Regions from separate parts of the Kitasatospora sp. NPDC032150 genome, predicted to be linked through region 1. Evidence: riboswitches for the same ligand, from Rfam matches in the RefSeq annotation. Region 1 holds a riboswitch; the other holds the start of a gene.
The links. Region 1 has a riboswitch for glycine ahead of gcvP (aminomethyl-transferring glycine dehydrogenase). Riboswitches for the same ligand answer to the same signal wherever they lie in the genome.

Region 1 (7,657 bases):
GTATCTCGCGCACCGGCTGGACGCGGCGCTGGCGCTGTATCAGCAGCGCAAGGTGGAGGCGATCCTGGTGACGGGTGACAACGGCCGGGACGACTACGACGAGCCCGATGCCATGCGCCGCTACCTGGTCGACCACGGGGTGCCGCAGGTCCGGGTGGTGGAGGACTACGCGGGCTTCGACACCTGGGACTCCTGCGCCAGGGCCCGGCGGATCTTCGGGGTGGACCGGGCCGTACTGGTCAGCCAGAGCTTCCACGTACGGCGGGCGCTGGCGCTGTGCCAGGCGGCGGGCATCAAGTCGTACGCGGTCGGGGTGCCGGAGCCGGGGAACGCCACCTGGTACTACGGCGGGCTGCGGGAGATCCCCGGCGCGGGCAAGGCGGCGCTGAACGCCTGGCTGAAGCCGGACCCGCAGTTCCTCGGCGCGCGGGAGGACGGGATCGCCCGGGCGCTGGCGGACGCGGCGGGGCACTGACCTCCGCGGATTCGGGCGGACCGCCGCACGGGAATTGTCAGACCCCTGAGGGATGATCGGCAGGTGCGGACAGTGCCGAGCATCATCCACCTCGACATGGACGCCTTCTTCGCCGCGGTGGAGCAGGCGTCCAAGCCCAGCCTGCGCGGCAAACCGGTGGTGGTCGGCGGTCTGGGCGGCCGGGGGGTGGTGTCCACCGCCTCGTACGAGGCGCGGCGCTTCGGGGTGCACTCGGCGATGCCGATGGCCCAGGCCCGGCGGCTGTGTCCGAACGCGGCCTTCCTGGCCGGGCGCTTCCAGGCGTACCGGCAGGTGAGCGAGATCGTGATGGGCCTGCTGAGGGAGCTGTCGCCGCTGGTGGAGCCGCTCAGCCTGGACGAGGCGTTCGTGGATCTGGAGGCCGGGCCGTACGGTCCGGCTCTGGCCGACGCCGGACCGCAGGAGGGGGCCCAGCTGGTGCGGGCGATCGCGGAGGACCTGCGCGCGGACATCCATGCTCGGACGGCGCTGACCGGTTCGGTGGGTGCGGCCGGCTCGAAGCTGATGGCGAAGATCGCCTCGGAGCAGGCCAAGCCGGACGGCCTGGTGCTGATCGGGATCGGATCCGAACGGGCGGTGCTGAGTCCGCTGCCGGTCCGGGCGCTGCCCGGGGTCGGCCCGGCCACCGAGCAGGTGCTGCGGCGGGTGGGCCTGGCGACGGTGGCCGATCTGGCGGAGGCTGGCGAGGAGGAGCTGGTCCAGTTGCTCGGCCGGGCGCACGGGGCAGGGCTGTACGCGACGTCCATGGGGCTGGACGAGCGCGCGGTGGTGCCGGACCGGGACGCGAAGTCGGTTTCGGTGGAGGACACCTTCGAGGTGGATCTGGCCGACCGGGACGTCATCCTGCGCCAGGTGGAGGTGCTGACGGCGCGCTGCGTCCAGCGCCTGCGGGCGGCGGGACGCTCGGGCCGGACGGTGGTGCTGAAGGTCCGGCGGTTCGACTTCTCGACCCTGACCAGGTCCGAGACCCTGCGGGCGCCGACCGACGACGAGGCGGTGATCGCCGAGACGGCCCGGCGATTGGCGATGCAGGTGGACATCACCGGCGGGGTGCGGCTGCTCGGGGTCGGGGTGTCCCAGCTGGCCGACTTCACCCAGGAGGACCTCTTCGCCCAGGCTGCGGCGCAGGCGCAGGTGCAGGCGGCGGCTAGGGCACGGGCGACGGCCGAGGCAGGGGAAGCCGCCGACGCGACGGAGGAGCCTTCGGAGCTCGAACCTGGCGAGGTGCCGGCGAAGGACGCCGTGCCGCCTACCGGGCGGCGCTGGCTGCCGGGGCAGGACGTGACGCACGCCGAGTACGGCCCGGGGTGGGTCCAGGGCAGCGGGGTCGGCCGAGTCACTGTACGGTTCGAGACGCCCTACAGCCCGCCGGGGCGGGTCAGGACGTTCGCGATCGACGATCCGGAGCTGGAGCCCGCGGAGCCGCTTCCGTTGCGGCAGTAGCCGTAGGTCCGTGCCGATGGGTGATGAAACGTTTCAGCAGGTACGTGGAAACGCTGTGGCCCCGTACCCGGAGACATCCGGGTACGGGGCCACCTGTCGGGCCGGGCCCTGGGCGGGTCGCGATGCCCTCACCGCCCGCCGGGGCCCAGTCCCCTCGCGCCCTGTCCCTGAGCGCGAGGGCGGGCGCCTCGTCAGACGCCGGTCTTGACCAGCTCCGACTCGGAGCCGCTCGCCACCGGAACGGCGGTGGCGGGCTTGATGCGCCGGATCGCGAACGGCACCACGGCGGCCACCAGGCACATCGCGGCGGCGACCCAGAACGCGTGCTTGTAGGCGTCCAGCGTGGGCAGCTGGATCGGCAGCGGGATCGGGAACTTCATGGTGTCACCGGTCAGGATCGCGCCCATCACGGCGGTACCGATGGCGCCGCCGACGGTGCGCAGCACGGCGTTCATGCCGTTGGCGATACCGCTCTGCTCGGCCGGGACGGCGCCGTTGATGTAGGCGGGCATCGCGGCGTAGGCGAGGCCGACGCCGAGGCCGAAGACGGCGGAGGCGAGGTAGATGTCACCCTCGGCGCTGTGGCGGACGGCCAGGTAGGCCATCGAGACGGCGCCGAGCGCTCCGCCGAGGACCAGCGGCAGACGCGGGCCGCTGCGGGCGATCAGCAGGGCGCCGACCGGGGCGGCGACCATCGAGCCGATGGCGGAGGGCAGCAGCATCACACCGGCGTGCAGCACGGTGGCGGTGAAGCCGTAGTGGGCGAACTTCGTGGGCGTCTGGGCGAAGTTGCTGATCACCATGAAGGAGCCGTACATCCCGAAGCCGATGAGCAGGCCGGAGATGTTGGTGAAGGCGACGGCCGGGCGGGACATCATCTTCATGTCCACCAGCGGGTGGCTGACCTTGACCTCGATGGCGATCCAGATCAGGGCGACCACGGCGGCGACGGCGAACAGGCCCAGGGTCTTGGTGGAGGTCCAGCCCCAGTGGTTGCCCTGGCTGACGGCGACCAGCAGGGCGCAGAGCCACCCGGCCAGTGTGAGCGCGCCGAGCGGGTCGGCGCCGCCGTCCTTGTCGACGACCGGGTCCTTGGGGACGCGCAGGGCGACCAGGGCGACCGCGATCAAGCCGAAGATCAGGCCCATCCAGAAGATGGACTTGTAGCTCCAGTGCTCCAGCAGCAGGCCGGTGGCGACCAGGCCGAGGCCCGAGCCGACGCCCATCGAGGCGGAGATCGCGGCGACGCCGCCGGTGACCTTCTCCCGGGGGAGCTCGTCACGGACGATGCTGATCGCCAGCGGGAGCACTCCACCGCCGGCGCCCTGCAGGACGCGGGCGACGACGAGCCAGGTGAAGGAGTGGGTGCCGACCGCGAGGGCGGAACCGGCGACCAGGCCGGCCAGCGAGATCAGCAGCATCGGCTTGCGGCCGCGCAGGTCGCCGAAGCGGCCCAGCAGCGGGGTCAGCACGGCGGCGGAGAGCAGGTTGGCCGTCATCAGCCAGGTGATGTTGGAGCCGGCGGTGTGCAGCTCCTTGGCCAGCGACGGCAGGATCGGGACGACCGCGGTCTGCACCACGCTGAACGCCAGCATCGCCAGGATCAGAGCGGGTAGCACCCGTGCGCTGCTCGGCTTCTCGGCCGTGGAGCCGGGCTGTGGTGCCTCACTCACGGTTCTTCCTCCAGTTCAGGCCCCTCGGCGGTTGTGGCCAAGGGCGAAAGTCAACGAACTGAAGTAACGATGCACATGGATAGTTAAGCCTGTCAAATATCTACTGTTGAAAATTAGGCAAACCGGTCGCCCCGGCTCCGTTTCGTCCGGTGCCGGTGCCGGTGCCGGTGCCGGTGCTGGGGCTGGGGCCGGGGCTGGTGGCGGAGCGACGGGTCAGGCGTGGCGCAGCTGTTCGGGGCGGGCGGGCGGCGGGGTGGCGGGCGTCGCGCCCGGGGTGGTGCTGTCGTACACCTCGACCTGCTCCCGGCGCAGCTCCTCGCGGATCACCTGCTCCTCGGTGTACCGCTCGACCACCAGGCGCACCCGCTCGACCGGCGCCAGGTACTTGCGCACCACCGGCCGCTCCTCGCGCAGCGTCACCTCCTCGACCGCGTCGGCGAGCTCCTGGTCGCTCAGCGCGGCCCGCTCGGACTCGGTCACCGGCACGCGCTCGACCCGAACCCGCTCCCGGGCGAGCTGTACCCGGCGCTCCACGGACTCGGTGGTCACGTACTTGCGCAGCCGTGCGGTGCCGAGGACGTGCCACTCGGTGCTGATGTCGAGGCGCTCCTCGCGGCAGGTGATCTCGACGGGCCCGGCCGGCGCGCCCGGGGCGGCCGCCCGGTCCGGGGTGGGGGCGTGCACGGTCCGTCCGTTGGACCCGGTGGTTCTGAGGGCGGGCCGGTCCACCACGGTGGGGCCCTTGACGTGGTCGGCCGGCGGCGTGGCAGGCGGCGGCGTCGGGCTTGGAGCCGGAGCCGGAGTCGGCGGGGTGAAGGCGGCGGTCGCGCGCTCCTCGGTGGCGGGCGCCGCGGGAGCGGCGGGTGCGGAGGGCACCGGGGGTGTGGCGGGTGCGGAGGGCACCGGGGGTGTGGCGGGTGCGGCGGCTGCCGCGGGCGTGGGCTGGGTGGCGGGCGGGCGCGGTCCGGTCGACCCGACGGAGCCGAAGTCCCGGTCGGCGGTCTTCGGGGTGCGGTTCGCGGGCGCCGGCGAGGGGGTGCCCGCGTCCAGGCCGTAGTAGCGGTAGAGCTGCAGCTCCTGTGCGGGCGAGAGGTGCTGCCCGACGCCGAAGTCGGGCGATTCCTTGATCAGTGATTTGTCGTAGGGGACCCGGAGTTCGTCGCCCGAGAACTCACTGGTGGTCAGCGGGACGAAGGCATCCCGGCCGAAGATCCCGGTTCGCACCGCGGCCCACTCGGGTTCACCCGTCGCGTCGTCGAGATAGACCTCGTCGACCGTGCCGATCTTGTCACCGTTCCGGTCGACCGCCTTGTGGCCGATCAGGTCCCGCGGATCGATGTCGGTCTGCACGCCGTCCTCCACTACGTGCTCCTGGGGGAATCCCGTCTGGTGGGTGGCTTGGAGGAGCTGTCCGACCGCCACTTCACACGAAAAGCCATCAAGTCGGACAGCGGCTACCCGAAGGCAGCCGTACGGGAGGGCGTTGGGCTGTCCGGGGCCGTCGGTGTTCCGCCCGATCGCTCCCGACCGACCGGTGATCCGCGGGGTTTCCGCTGGTACCCTGGGCGCGACCGCCGAGCCCGCTCGGGAGAGTCCCCAACCCCCGTTGAACTGCGGGAAGTGGGGCGCCGAAGGAGCAAACCCTCCCCGGAATCTCTCAGGCATCCGTACCGTGTGGGCTAGGTCACTCTGGAAAGCAGGGCAGGGCTGTTGGCGCGGGAGCCGGCGGCACCACCCTCACCGACGGTGCAAGCCGATGGATGCCCCCGGGCCTCCCGCGCGGCGAAGCTCTCAGGTCCCGATGACAGAGGGGGAGGCCTGTCGGGTTCACACGCACATCGGACCACCGCTCCCACAGCGGCGGAGCCCAACGGCGTGTGCACCCCCCGCCGGTCCGCGACCAGGAGGCCTCGACCCCCATGAACGCCCAGCCGACGCTCGCCGAGCTTGAGCAGGCCAGCCCCTTCGAGACCCGCCACATCGGCCCCGACACCGCCGCCCAGGACAAGATGCTGGCGCAGGTGGGCTACGGCTCGCTGGACGAGCTGTCCGACGCCGCCGTGCCGGAGGCCATCCGCAGCCTCACCGCGCTCGGCCTGCCCGCCGGTCGCAGCGAGGCCCAGGTGCTCGCCGAGCTGCGTGAACTGGCCTCGCGCAACCGGGTCCTGCAGCCGATGATCGGTCTCGGCTACTACGGCACGTTCACCCCGCCGGTGATCCTGCGCAACGTGCTGGAGAACCCGGCCTGGTACACCGCCTACACCCCGTACCAGCCGGAGATCTCCCAGGGCCGCCTGGAGGCGCTGCTCAACTTCCAGACCCTGGTCTCCGACCTGACCGGGCTCGCCACCTCCGGCTCCTCGCTGCTGGACGAGGGCACCGCCGCCGCCGAGGCGATGGCACTGGCCCGCCGGGTCACCAAGGTCAAGGGCGGTGTCTTCCTGGTCGACGCCGAGACCCTGCCGCAGACCGTCGCGGTGATCAACACCCGTGCGGTGCCGACCGGCGTCGAGGTGGTCGTCGCCGACCTGTCGGACGGCATCCCGGCCGAGATCGCCGAGCGCGGCGTCTTCGGTGTGCTGCTCCAGTACCCCGGTGCCACCGGTGTGGTCCGCGACCTCGCCCCGGTGATCGAGCAGGCGCACGGCCTGGGCGCGATCGTCGCCGTCGCCGCCGACCTGCTGGCCCTCACCCTGCTGAAGTCCCCGGGCTCGCTCGGCGCCGACATCGCCTGCGGCACCTCGCAGCGCTTCGGTGTGCCGATGGGCTTCGGCGGCCCGCACGCCGGCTACCTGGCCGTCCGTGCCGAGTACGCCCGCAACCTGCCCGGCCGCCTGGTCGGTGTCTCGGTGGACGCCGACGGCAACCGCGCCTACCGGCTGGCGCTGCAGACCCGCGAGCAGCACATCCGCCGCGAGAAGGCCACCAGCAACATCTGCACCGCCCAGGTGCTGCTGGCCGTGATGGCCTCCATGTACGCCGTCTACCACGGCCCCGACGGCCTCGCCGACATCGCCCGCCGCACCCACCGCTACGCCGCCGCGCTGGCAGGGGGGCTGAAGGCCGGCGGGGTCGAGCTGCTGCACGGCGAGTTCTTCGACACCGTCACCGCCCGCGTCCCGGGCCGGGCCGCCGCGGTCGTGGACGCCGCCCGGGCGGGTGGCGTCAACCTGTACCAGTCCGATGCCGACACCGTGTCGATCTCCTGCGACGAAACCACCACCCGGGAGCACCTGGCCGCCGTCCTCGCCGCCTTCGGCATCGAGGGCGTAGAGCTGGACGAGAACGCCGAGGCGCTGCCCGCCGCGCTGCTGCGCGAGGACGAGTACCTCACCCACCCGGTCTTCCACGACCACCGCTCGGAGACCGCGATGCTGCGCTACCTGCGCCGCCTCTCCGACCGGGACTACGCGCTGGATCGCGGCATGATCCCGCTGGGCTCGTGCACCATGAAGCTCAACGCCACCACCGAGATGGAGCCGGTGACCTGGCCGGAGTTCGGCCAGCTGCACCCGTTCGCCCCGGTGGACCAGGCGGAGGGCTTCCTCACCCTGATCCGCCAGCTGGAGCAGCAGCTGGTCGAGGTGACCGGCTACGACGCCGTCTCCATCCAGCCGAACGCCGGCTCCCAGGGCGAGCTGGCCGGTCTGCTGGCGGTGCGCGCCTACCACCGCGCCAACGGCGACACCCAGCGCGACGTCTGCCTGATCCCGTCCTCCGCGCACGGCACCAACGCGGCCTCGGCCGTGATGGCCGGGATGCGCGTGGTCGTGGTCAAGACCCTGACCGACGGCGACGTGGACGTCGAGGACCTCAAGGCCAAGATCGAGCAGCACCGCGACCAGCTCTCCGTGCTGATGGTGACCTACCCCTCCACCCACGGTGTGTACGAGACCCAGATCACCGAGATCTGCGGCATGGTGCACGAGGCCGGCGGTCAGGTGTACGTGGACGGCGCCAACCTCAACGCCCTGGTCGGCCTGGCCAAGCCGGGCAAGTTCGGCGCGGACGTGTCGCACCTGAACCT
Region 2 (7,657 bases), on a different contig from region 1:
CGGCACCGGCACCGTCTCCGGGGCGCTCACCAGGTAGTCGAAGTCGGCGAAGGGGTGCTTGAGGTGGAAGACGATGGTGGTGTCGTCCGGCGTCTCGATGGACTTCAGGTCGCCGCTCTTGTCCTTGTAGGGGCCCTGGTACGGGGTCGGGTTGTCGACCAGGAGCTCCTGGAAGTACACCGGGCCGTTGGCGTTGACGTCGGGCGCGTAGTTGGCGCTGCGCTCGATCGCGTACTTGACGTCCTTCGCCGAGATCGGCGTGCCGTCCTCGTACTTCAGCCCCGCGCGCAGCTTGTAGGTCCAGGTGAGCCCGTCCGCGCTGGGCTTGCCGAGGGACTCCGCCAGGTCCGGCACCAGCTTGTCACCCGAGGCGCCGGCGGCCGGCTGGAAGGTGGTCAGCGGACGTCCGTACAGGCGCGAGAAGTTGTAGATGTACGTGTAGTAGGTGTTGCCCGGGTCGAAGGAGTCCGGCGTACCGCGCATCTCGTAGGTGACCGTGCCCCCCTTCTTGTCCGAGGCGTTCACGATCCCCTTGGTGGCGGCGTTGGCGGCGCCACCACCGGAGGAGGAGCCGGAGCCGCCGCCCTTGGAACCGCCGGAGCAGCCCGTGACGACCAGGACCGCCGCGGCGGCCGCCGCGGTCAGCATGGCGGTGCGAGACCTGCGCATGGGTGAGATCAACCCCTTGGTGAATGGTGTCAGTTGAGGTGGTCTGACGCGTGGTCAGTTGCTCTTGGGATCCAGGGCGTCTCGCAGTCCGTCGCCCAGCAGGTTGAAGGCGAGAACGGTGATGAAGATCGCCAGACCGGGGACCACCATGTACTGCGGGTCCACCTGGTAGTACTTGATCGCGTCGTTGAGCATCCCGCCCCAGGACGCCTGGGGCGGCTGGATGCCGACGCCGAGGAAGCTCAGCCCCGCCTCGAAGAGGATGTTGGTCGGGATCAGCAGGGTCGAGTAGACCAGGATCGGGCCGACCAGGTTGGGCAGCAGCTCGCGGAAGAGGATGAACGGGCCGCGGGCGCCCAGGCTGCGGGCCGCGTCGACGAACTCGCGCTCGCGCAGCGAGAGGGTCTGGCCGCGCACGATCCGGCCCATGTAGGGCCAGTTGAAGAAGCCGATCACGAAGATCAGCACCGCGATGTGCAGCGGCAGGCCGTTCAGCCCGAAGGCGCCGCCCTGCAGCGAGGCGGAGATCGCGATGGCGAAGAGCAGCAGCGGGAAGGCCAGGAAGGTGTCCATCACCCGGCTGATCACGGTGTCCACCCAGCCGCCGTAGTAGCCGGCCACCACTCCGAGCACGGTGCCGATGGCGTTGGAGAGCACGGTGGCGCCGAAGGCGACCAGTAGTGACACCCAGGAGCCCTCGATGACGCGGGAGAGCAGGTCACGGCCCTGCAGCGGGTCCAGACCGAGCGGGTGGTCGGCGCCCATCCCGCCCCAGTCGCCCATCGGCAGACCGCCCAGGTCGGCGTCCAGCAGGTCCTGGTGGAGAGCGTTGGGGTCCAGTCCGAAGAGGGACTCGATCGGCTTCGCCAGCACGGCGAGCAGGATCAGTAGGATCACCACGATGCCGCCGGTCACGGCCGCCTTGTCCCGCTTGAAGCGGGTCCAGGCGATCCGGCCGAGGGAGCGGCCCTCGATCCGTTTCACCGACTGGGCGGCGGGCTCGGCACCGGGTTCGGCGTCGATGGTCTCGTTCGGTGCGGTCATGGTCAGTTGGGTTCCCCTCGCCGACGGTGGCCGGCCCACGGTGCTCCGGCCGTAGCACAAGACCCCGGACCCGGTCCGGGCCCGGACTGCGTACGAGGTCCGGTTGGCGCAACTGGTGCTAGGTAACGGTGCGTCGGGTACGTCGGTGCGGTGCGGTTGACACGGCGGTGCGGCGGGTCTGCGGTGCGGTTGACACGGCGGTGCGGCGTTACGGCGGTGCAGTGATGCGGCGGTGCAGTGATGCGGCAGTGCGGCGTTACGGCAGTGCAGTGGTACGGCGATGCGGCGGTACGTCGGTGCGGCGTTGCGAAATCGACTGCTGCGGTATGTGGTTCAGTACGCCGGCGCACAGGGGGTGGTCAGTGCCCGGGTGATGCGGAGACTGCCTCCGCGCGGGAAGAACATCGCGCGGATCATGCGTGCGGCTTGCGCATATGCCTTCGTGGGGCGGTCTGCGTGCGCTGCACTGCGCAGACTCTCCGTCATTCGGACAGGCTTGCGCCAGCCCTGACCACCGAAGGATGCCAAGCTGTGATCTGCGGGCATGCATCGCCGACGGGCGCGAATGAGGCTCTTCATCTGGACGAAACATTCCCGTCCGTGCCCGAACTGACATTTCGTCGACCGTCGGGTCGGCGCCCCGGCCCACCCGCACGGAACCCGGCCTCAGCGGGTCGGGTAGCCCTGCCAGGCGTCGCGGTCGAAGAACGGGCGGGCGCAGGCGCGCAGCCACATCGCGACCGGGTCGTAGTCATCGGCCATCAGCACGGTGGAGACCGCTAGCCCCTCCGGCACATGGGCGGCCGCCCGCTGCACCAGGGCCCGGGCGGCCTCGACGGCGGGCGGCGAGGTGTCGTACAGGTCCAGCCCGATCGCCAGGTACGGTCCGCCGAGGGCCGGCTGCACCCAGGCCCGGCGCAGCGAGCGCAGCGGGCGCACCTCGGCGGCCTGTTGCTCCAACACCGCGTAGAACTGCGGTGCCTGCACCTGGGGTTCGCCCAGCTGGAGCGGCCCCGCGGGCAGCCGGTCCAGTCCGGCCGCGATCCGGCGCAGGTCGGCCCACGGGACGCCGACGCCGCCGCCCGGCACGTGGGGGTTGAGCCACAGGCCCCAGCGGGTCCGGTAGAGCGCGTTCGCGACCTCCAGCCCGGAGATCACCTCATGGCCGCGGGCCCAGCCGCTCGCGGCCAACTGCTCGGGCGAGGTGACGGCGGGGGCGTAGCCGTGCCCGCCGATGTCCATGTTCCCGTACTGGGCGTCCGGGCTGCCCGGCGTGCCGTGCCAGAGCAGCATCCACACCTGGCCCTCGGCCAGGGCGCGCAGCAGGTTCTCGTACGCCTCCCAGCGCTCCGGTGCGACGTCGCGCAGGACACGCTCGATGGCGGCCGGATCGGCCGCCGGACGTGCGGTCGGGGGCTGGCCCCAGCCCGGTACGCCGCCTGCCACTGTGCCGTTCATGCGCCCGCCTCCGGCCGGGCGCCCCGGGCGAGCGCTCCGGGCATGGCGGACGTACGCGTCCACCGCCCCCTGGCCTGGGGTGCCCCGATGCCCTGCTCGCTCACGTCGGGCCCTCTCCGTACTCGTCCGCCGGCACGCGCTGCCGCTGCTCGGACAGCGGGCCGCTCACCCGACCGTACGCCGCTGCCGGGCAGCAGCCTATGGGGCGGCGCCGACGGACTTGACACCACCGCCCCTTACTCGCCAGTCGGGTCAGCCCCGGACGTAGAACGGCTGCACCCGGGTGAGCAGCCACTCCACCACCGGGTCGGCGACCAGGTCGAGCAGCACCAGGTGGACGCCGTACGGCAGCGTGGCGGTTCCCAGCGCGCGGCCGAGCGCCTCGTTGGCCTGTGCCGGATCGGTCGGCAGGTCGGGGTCGAACTGCACCCCGACGAACAGCGCCGGAGCGTCACCCTCCACCGAGGCGCAGGCCCGACGCGCCGTCAGCACTCCGGGCAGAGTCGCGAGTTCGGCGGCGGCCGCGGCCAGGAAGGCGTACGGCTCCTCGTGCGGCTCGGGTTCGCGCAGCGCCACCTTGGCGCCGTCCGGCTGCCCCTGCCAGCGGTCACCCTGGGGGCCGCGCCGCAGCTCGCCGACCCCCTCGGGCGGGATCGGGATGCCCACCGGAGCCTGGGGGTTGACCGCGATCCCGACCCCCAACGGCAGCCCCCGGGCGAACTCCCAGACCGGGGCGATCGCGAACGGCATCCCGGGGGCGTGCCGCAGGAACACGTCCTGTGAGGAGAAGACCGGGACGTACGGCGCGCCGGCCAGCTCGATGGTCGGCAGGTCCAGCGAGGCACCCTGCGGGTCGGCGCCGGCCGGCAGCGGGATCCACACCTGGCTGCGGGCCAGCACCTCGACCACCCTGGCGGTCGCGCCGGGCTCGCCGAGCGCGGCGGTGAGCACCTGCTCCAGCTCGTTGGCGGGCCAGCCGCCGCCCGTCGGGGCCGTACCGGGCTCAGCCCATGCCTGCGTCTCGCCAGCCGGGTAGCTCATCGGCTCCTGCCCCTCCAACCTGACCGGGTGCTGCCCCGGTCTCCACCGCTGCCAGAAGGGTAGCGGGAGGCGGTCCGTCCCCGATGCGCCCCCGTACCGCAAGGGTGAACCCGCCCCACCTGGGGAGGAGATGTCCGACCCCTCTCCCCCTCGGCCCGCCCGGCATGCCATGATGAGCCGCGCTCATACGCAGCGCCCAATTTCATACTGGCCGTTCGAACCCGCGCGGGAGAGTCCGGAGTGCCCCGCACGGGCACGGGCCGGCGCCGAAGGAGCAAGTCCTCCCCGGAATCTCTCAGGCACCCCTACCGCACGGGCGAGGCAGATCTGGAAAGTGGACACGGCCGCGCCGTGCGCCCACCCACGGTGCAAGCCGCCATCCTTGGTTAGCGGTGAAGCTCTCAGGTTGTGACGACAGACGGGGAGACTCCACCCCCGTGTGCCCGTACGCAGGTCAACCGCCTGAGTGCCCCAGCCAAGGAGTTCCGCCGTGTCCCTCCGTCACACCGCGCTCGACGCCCTGCACCGCTCCCTCGGTGCGACCATGACCGACTTCGCCGGCTGGGACATGCCGCTGCGCTACGGCAGCGAGCGCGAGGAGCACATCGCGGTCCGCACCAGGGCCGGTCTGTTCGACCTGTCGCACATGGGCGAGATCACCGTCTCCGGCCCGCAGGCCGGCGAGCTGCTCGACCACGCACTGGTCGGCTTCATCTCGGCGCTCGGCGTGCTGCGCGCCCGCTACACCATGATCTGCCGTGAGGACGGCGGCATCCTCGACGACCTGATCGTCTACCGCACCGCGGAGGACGAGTACATGGTGGTCGCCAACGCCTCCAACGCCCAGGTGGTGCTGGACGCGCTCACCGAGCGCGCGGCCGGCTTCGACGCCGTGGTCCGGGACGACCGGGACGCCTACGCACTGCTCGCCGTCCAGGGCCCGGAGGCGAACGCCATCCTGGCCTCGCTCACCGACGCCGACCTGCCGGGCCTGAAGTACTACGCGCTGCTGCCCGCCACGGTGGCCGACCGTCAGGTCTGGCTGGCGCGTACCGGTTACACCGGCGAGGACGGCTTCGAGGTCTTCTGCGCCCCCGGCGACGCCGAACACCTGTGGAACGCGCTGAGCGCGGCCGGCGCCGACAGGGGCCTGGTCCCGTGCGGCCTGTCCTGCCGGGACACCCTGCGCCTGGAGGCGGGCATGCCGCTGTACGGGCACGAGCTCTCCACCGAGCTGACCCCCTTCGACGCCGGGCTCGGCCGGGTGGTCCGCTTCGACAAGACCACCAACAACGGCGAGTTCGTCGGCCGCAAGGCGCTGGAGCAGGCCGCCGCCGAGGCCGAGTCCAAGGCGCCGCGCAAGCTGGTCGGGCTGGTCTCCGAGGGCAAGCGGGTACCGCGCGCCGAGTACTCGGTGGTCGACGCCGAGGGCACCGTCATCGGGCGGATCACCTCCGGCGCCCCCTCCCCCACCCTGGGCAAGCCGATCGCCATCGCGTACGTGGACGCCGCACACGCCGCGCCCGGTACGGCAGTTGCGGTGGACGTCCGCGGCAAGCACGAGCCGGTCGAGGTCGTCGCGCTGCCCTTCTACAAGCGCACCCGCTGAGCCCCCGGCCCACCCCGGCCGTCTCATAACCCCCGCCTGTCCGGTCCGCTCAGCGGACGGCTTCGCCCTACCCTCTTGCGATCCTGGAGAATGACGCCATGAGCAACCCCACGCACCTGCAGTACAGCAAGGAGCACGAGTGGCTGACCGCCGCCGACGAGGACGGCGTGTCGACCGTCGGCATCACCGAGCACGCGGCCACCGCGCTCGGTGACATCGTGTACGTCCAGCTCCCGGAGGTCGGTGACACCGTCACCGCGGGTGAGTCCTGTGGAGAGCTCGAATCCACCAAGTCGGTCAGCGACCTGTTCTCGCCGGCCACCGGTGAGGTCGTGGAGATCAACCAGGCCGTCATCGACGACCCGGCTCTGGTCAACGGCGAGCCCTTCACCGGCGGCTGGCTGTACAAGCTCCGCGTCACCGCGACCGACGAACTGCTCGACGCCGCCGGGTACGACGCCTTCATCGGCGCCTGACCCTTCCGGCCCTTCGGGGCGGCGGCCGCAGCGCGGCGGCCGCCCCACGCCTCCTCAGGTCCCCTGCCCCGCCCCACAGGAAGACCCATCTCCATGACGGTTCTGAACCAGTCCCTGCACGCGCTCGACCCCGAGATCGCCGCGGCGGTCGACGCCGAGCTGCACCGTCAGCAGACCACCCTCGAAATGATCGCCTCCGAGAACTTCGCCCCCGTGGCGGTCATGGAGGCCCAGGGCTCGGTGCTGACCAACAAGTACGCCGAGGGCTACCCCGGCAAGCGCTACTACGGCGGCTGCGAGCACGTCGACGTGGTCGAGCAGATCGCCATCGACCGGATCAAGGAGCTGTTCGGCGCCGAGCACGCCAACGTCCAGCCGCACTCGGGCGCGCAGGCCAACGCCGCCGCGATGTTCGCGCTGATCCAGCCGGGTGACACCATCCTGGGCCTGAGCCTGGCCCACGGCGGCCACCTGACCCACGGCATGAAGATCAACTTCTCCGGCAAGCTCTACAACGTGGCCGCGTACCACGTGGACGAGAAGACCGGCCTGGTCGACATGGCCGAGGTCGAGCGCCTGGCCAAGGAGCACCAGCCGAAGCTGATCATCGCCGGCTGGTCCGCCTACCCGCGCCAGCTGGACTTCGCCGAGTTCCGCCGCATCGCGGACGAGGTCGGCGCGCTGCTGATGGTCGACATGGCGCACTTCGCCGGCCTGGTCGCCGCCGGTCTGCACCCGTCCCCGGTCCCGTACGCGGACGTGGTCACCACCACCACCCACAAGACCCTGGGCGGCCCGCGCGGCGGCGTGATCCTCTCCAAGGCCGAGTACGCCAAGAAGATCAACTCCGCGGTCTTCCCCGGGCAGCAGGGCGGCCCGCTGGAGCACGTGATCGCCGCCAAGGCCGTGGCCTTCAAGGTCGCCGCCTCGGAGGAGTTCAAGGACCGCCAGCGCCGCACCCTGGAGGGGGCCAAGATCCTGGCGGAGCGCCTGCTCCAGGACGACACCGCCGCCGCCGGCGTCTCCGTCCTCTCCGGTGGCACCGACGTCCACCTGGTCCTGGTCGACCTGCGCAACAGCGAGCTGAACGGCCAGGACGCCGAGGACCGGCTGCACGAGGTCGGCATCACCGTCAACCGCAACGCCGTCCCGAACGACCCGCGCCCGCCGATGGTCACCTCCGGCCTGCGCATCGGCACCCCGGCCCTGGCCACCCGCGGCTTCCAGGCCGAGGACTTCCGCGAGGTCGCCGACGTCATCGCCGAGACGCTGCTGCCCTCCTTCGACGAGGAGAAGGCCGTCGCGCTCCGGGCCCGCGTCACCGCGCTGGCCGCGAAGTACCCGCTCTACCCGGAGCTGT

Region 2: it holds a riboswitch for glycine, as region 1 does, so the genes downstream of both, gcvT (glycine cleavage system aminomethyltransferase GcvT) here and gcvP (aminomethyl-transferring glycine dehydrogenase) in region 1, are expected to answer to the same signal.

The regions. Positions count from the first base shown of each region.
Region 1 is NZ_JBVIMH010000015.1:164,313-171,969, reverse strand. It holds gene ACZ5ON_RS19705 (SanA/YdcF family protein) at 1-475, shown strand, start outside; gene ACZ5ON_RS19700 (DNA polymerase IV) at 539-1,957, shown strand; gene ACZ5ON_RS19695 (MFS transporter) at 2,149-3,630, opposite strand; partial or broken gene ACZ5ON_RS19690 (YsnF/AvaK domain-containing protein) at 3,844-4,242, opposite strand; partial or broken gene ACZ5ON_RS19685 (PRC-barrel domain-containing protein) at 4,612-4,980, opposite strand; glycine riboswitch at 5,206-5,313, shown strand; glycine riboswitch at 5,315-5,445, shown strand; gene gcvP (aminomethyl-transferring glycine dehydrogenase) at 5,550-7,657, shown strand, end outside.
Region 2 is NZ_JBVIMH010000036.1:48,773-56,429, forward strand. It holds gene ACZ5ON_RS30100 (ABC transporter substrate-binding protein) at 1-669, opposite strand, end outside; gene ACZ5ON_RS30105 (ABC transporter permease) at 724-1,713, opposite strand; gene ACZ5ON_RS30110 (enhanced serine sensitivity protein SseB C-terminal domain-containing protein) at 2,380-3,171, opposite strand; gene ACZ5ON_RS30115 (enhanced serine sensitivity protein SseB C-terminal domain-containing protein) at 3,424-4,212, opposite strand; glycine riboswitch at 4,429-4,533, shown strand; gene gcvT (glycine cleavage system aminomethyltransferase GcvT) at 4,703-5,821, shown strand; gene gcvH (glycine cleavage system protein GcvH) at 5,920-6,297, shown strand; gene glyA (serine hydroxymethyltransferase) at 6,391-7,657, shown strand, end outside.